2 regions of the Pseudoalteromonas sp. 0802 genome follow, and region 2 is predicted to be linked to the other one. Evidence: predicted binding sites of a transcription regulator. Region 2 holds the regulator's gene; the other holds the start of a gene.

Region 1 (2,408 bases), on a different contig from region 2:
CGGCTTATACCTTATTCACTGAGCCTTCGCTTTTTTCAAATTATATTATCGGCAGTCCTTCAGTGTGGTTTAAAGAAAACTCAATATTAGCTATGGCTGTAAAACCAGCTGCTAACACAACAAAAGTTTACATCGCAGTAGGAGAACTTGAAGAAAGCGAAGGCGAAAAAATGGTGTCGGGCGCAAGGCAATTAGCAGCTAAAATTACTAAACAAAGCGGCGCGCTGGTTACAACAAATTTATTTGTTATTCCTCAGGCACGCCATGCAACGGCATTCCCAACAACGATTACCCAAGCCTTAGACTGGATTTACCAGGTTAATGATAACTAAAGAGCGTGACACTTTTTATATTTTTTGCCGCTACCACAAGGGCACTCGTCGTTACGGCCAATTTTAATATCTGCAACTGGCGTTATATCACCATCTAGGTAACGCCATAGGCCATCTTCTTTAATAAAACGCGACTTCTCGTGTAACTCACAATACAAGCTTTGATAAAAGTAATTAGCTTTAAATTCTACAAAACCTTCTTGCTCGTTATGTTCAGTATCTAAAACACTTAGCTTGGTAAAACGGCAGCTATTAGCAAAATCTTTAATTTCGCGAACAGGGTTCGCGGCTTGCTGGCTTTGTGCATAAGTACTAAATACATATTTTGCATCTTTTAGCGCGTATGCACTAAAACGAGAACGCATAAGTTGCTCTGGGGTATCAGCTTGGCTTGCACCTGTATGAAAAGGCTGGCAGCAAAGCTCGTAAGTCGATTCGCTGCCACAAGGACAAAGGGAGTGTGTGAGTGATGTCATAACAACTTACCTAAAACTATAAATTGTTATTTTAACAAGCCTATTGTGGCTGCGGTACTAAATTGTTTAATTGAGCGCTTTTTGTAAAACAATAAAATTTTGCAGATGCCTGCTCAAGGTTTAAGTTCATCGAATCAAGTTGATGATTGTTTACAATATCTGTCCATGTGATCACAGCAGCAAAATTACCGTTATGTAATGCTGAACTAAGAACGTATTCAAGATTAACTAAATGTTTTTGTCTGATCACAAGTAGTTTGCTGGTATCAATCGAACACGAATCTAGTAAGGCTTTACTAGGAACATGATCAGGAGCAATTAATAGTGTCCATGCATTTTGGCTATTGTAATGATGCAATACTTTTAATAGCTCAAAAGTTGCTGAAATTTCGTCTTCAATCTGAATTAAATTAACAGACGCTTTATCGTTATCTTGTTGGTAGCTTTTAACTGTTCTTAAGGTAATTGGCTGTAACATAACTTTCACTCACTGGTTGTTTATACAGTATGTGTATACAGTAGTTTATACAGTGTTTTTGCGCAAGTACTTTTTTGCTATTTTTTAACCAATGATTCAGTTTTATTTTAGTCAAAATAATTTAATTGTTATTAAACAGTGGTTTACGGTTTTATTTTGAAGGTTGGAAAAGGTGAAAAATTTACTAGTAAAGATATACAGTATTTTATACAGTACTGTGTAAACTGTTAAATTTTGATTCTATACAGGTGTTTTGCATAAAAAAGCCGGCATAATACCGGCTCTTTATCTTTGCAATTTTGCTACTTATCTAAGTAGGTATTTAAGAACTCAAGGTATGCATTTGAGGCTTTTATGCGGTTTTCTTTTTTAGTAAAACCATGGCCTTCATCATCGAATAATACATATTCAACAGGCACACCATTTGCCTTTACAGCGGCAACAAGTTCATCGCTTTCAACTTGTAAAACGCGTGGGTCGTTAGCACCTTGGATCACCATTAATGGCTTGGTGATGTTTTTAGCATGAAATAGTGGCGAAATGGCACGGTGACGTTCACCGTCTGTCGCTGGGTCGCCCATTTCATCATACAGTGCCTTTTTAAAGCTTTCCCACCATGGTGGAATCGAGTTTAAGGTTCTAACCCAGTTTGTTACACCAAATATATTAATGCCTACTTTGAACTCTTCAGGTTCAAAGGCAAGTGCTGCGGCGGTCATAAAGCCACCATAGCTGCCCCCCATGATGCCAATTTTATCAGCATCAACCCAATCTAGGCTTTGCAGGTGTTTTTTACCGTAAACAATATCTTGTAAATCGTCAGTGCCGTGTTTTTTATCATCTAAATGAAAGAAGGTTTTACCATAGCCTGAGCTGCCACGGTTATTAACTGCAAAAATGGCATAACCATGATTGACTAGATGCTGTTGCATTGCACTATATCCTGTGCGACTTTGGCCGCCAGGACCGCCGTGCACCCAAACTAAAGCTGGTACTTTGTTGTTGCTATTAGCTTGCTTAGGCTTATATAAAACCCCAGGGATCTCTAAACCATCGAAACTTTTAAAGCGCACAATTGTGCTTTCAACCAAGTCATTTTGATCAATTGCATCACTTAATGTG
Region 2 (2,408 bases):
GTTTATTCATTATTACCCCGTTATTATTGTTATGTGGGCGCTATTTTAGGTTGTTTAGCTAGATTGCCAATGCGGCATAATGTCGCATTAACTGTATTCTAGATTTGGTATATATACAAAACTGAGTTAAAGTTTCAGTCGATATAAATAGAGGGTAAAAACGAGAGTATGTCGGAAATTCAATTTTTAAATGTAGATCTGGAGCTTGAGTCAAAGCACGATATTAGTGCGCTTGTTGCTGATTTGAAGAAAAACGCCATGGTTTTACATTATGACCAAGATGAATACCGCCAACTAGCACGTATTGAAGCAACCGCAGATATCAGCTCTCCAGATAAAGCCATTAACCAGCTTTGCGAGCTTATTGAGTCTTGCTCGCGCAATGCATTAAAACAGTGGTTATCGTGCTCAAAGCGTACATTTGATATAGGCTTTGAATCAGGTAATTCGCCTAAATGCTTTAACCAACCCCTGCATGCCGATACCTTGTTACGTATCTCTGCAATTGGCGCAGGGATTGAAATTACTATTTATCCTGTCGAAAAATAGCCAGAATTTATCGCTCTACAACAGCTGCGGTCATTCTTGATACGCAGCAAAGCTCTCCTGCGGCATTGGTAATTTTAATATCCCAAACAGAAGTTCGCTTACCTAAATGCAGCGGTCTCGCAGTTGCTGTTAACGTTCCTTTGCGTGACGCTTTCATGTGGTTGGCATTAATTTCTTGGCCAACAGCATAAAACTTATTGAAATCAACCACGAAATTGGCTGCATAGCTTGCCACTGTCTCTGCTAATACAACGTTTGCTCCGCCATGGACCATGCCCATAGGGTTATGATGCTCAGGAATAGCAGGCATGGTTGCCATTAAATAATCATCGCCAATTTCAGTTACCTCAATGCCCATAGTTTTCATTAAAGTGCCTTGACCGGTAATCCCTTGTTCCAGCTCTTTGCAAAGCTCTAACGTGATTGGTTGGTGCCAAATACTCATTGTGTTTCCTTAGCCTGCTAATTAAAGATAATACCTTATGGCATCTTTCGGTGTGGTTCAATGTTAGTTTTGTAGCAATATGATGGGGTTAATTTAAATTTGCGATTTTCAAATAACTGTATATACTCACAGTTGAATGTACTGTATGGAAAACCAGTTGTATGCGCCCATTAACTAAACGCCAATCGCAAATTTTAGAACTAATTAAAGTCTTTATTAAAGATACAGGCATGCCACCTACGCGTGCTGAAATAGCTCAAACATTGGGTTTTAAAAGTGCCAACGCTGCTGAAGAACACCTAAAAGCACTGGCAAAAAAAGGCATGATCAAAATGAAGCCTGGGGCGAGTCGCGGTATTCAGTTAATTGAAGAAGATGAGCCAGAGCAACTAGGCTTACCTTTAATTGGCCGTGTTGCAGCTGGTGAACCTATTTTGGCGCAAGAGCATGTTGAAAGTCACTGCCAAGTTGATCCTTCATTATTTAAACCTGCTGCCGATTTCTTACTGCGTGTAAATGGTATGAGTATGAAAGACATTGGTATTATGGATGGCGATTTGCTTGCAGTACACAGAACACAAGTTGCTGAAAACGGGCAAGTAGTTGTAGCTCGAGTCGATGAAGATGTAACAGTTAAGCGTCTAGAAAAGGCGGGTCGCAAAGTACTTTTACACGCTGAGAACGAAGAGTTTTCGCCTATTGAGGTTGACCTTGAGCATGAGTCGTTCAACATCGAGGGGTTAGCGGTAGGTGTTATTCGTAACGCTGACTGGATGTAAACGTTCCCAATTTGGTGCATTAAATTGACTCAATTTGGTGCGCCGCTGAAATTTTACTACTTAATTAGGATTTGTGAATCCTTACTCTTCATTTAAAGCCTTATATGGCGCAGTTTTCCTCTCTTTTTATATTTCGTTCTTACTCCTAAACATTAAATAACGCGCTGATTATAGTTGTTATTTGTGCACCAAAATAAACATTTATTATCATTAAAACTTGCTTATTGGTTATTTTTTAACTAATTGGTTAATACACTGTATTAACACCTAATTAATAAAAAGACACAAAAATGTGCGAGGTGTTAGTCATGGGGTCGGTATCATAAGTGGGTCAAAATGATACGTAGTCGCTCTGAACAATAAGAAAAACGAATGGGCACCTTGTTGTATCGCCTTTTCGCTTTGCGTCTTGCAATAGCATCTAAAGGAGCCGTCACATGGGTAAACTGCGTTACGCCTTGTGGCTTATATTGTTTGCACTTCCTGAGCTTGCATTGGCAAATAGCCAATACAATATGCGTAAAGGGGTGACCGATATAAGTAATAATGTTTATGAGTTACACATGACGATATTTATTATCTGCTGTGTAATCGGCATCATCGTATTTGCGGTGATGTTTTGGGCTTTAATACAC

The links. Region 2 encodes LexA, which represses DNA repair genes until DNA is damaged. Its sites were predicted from a motif close to TACTGTATNNNNATACAGTA; they were not measured.
Region 1: HUS61_RS03575 (SulA-like leucine-rich domain-containing protein) is a predicted target of LexA. The motif match lies at 1,310-1,329, and genes of this name have one in related genera.

The regions. Positions count from the first base shown of each region.
Region 1 is NZ_JABVXE010000001.1:779,396-781,803, reverse strand. It holds gene HUS61_RS03585 (alpha/beta hydrolase) at 1-332, shown strand, start outside; gene HUS61_RS03580 (YchJ family protein) at 329-808, opposite strand; gene HUS61_RS03575 (SulA-like leucine-rich domain-containing protein) at 849-1,286, opposite strand; gene HUS61_RS03570 (S9 family peptidase) at 1,589-2,408, opposite strand, start outside.
Region 2 is NZ_JABVXE010000004.1:92,086-94,493, reverse strand. It holds gene HUS61_RS09790 (hypothetical protein) at 1-10, opposite strand, end outside; gene HUS61_RS09785 (hypothetical protein) at 169-549, shown strand; gene HUS61_RS09780 (PaaI family thioesterase) at 557-994, opposite strand; gene lexA (transcriptional repressor LexA) at 1,156-1,773, shown strand; gene coxB (cytochrome c oxidase subunit II) at 2,211-2,408, shown strand, end outside.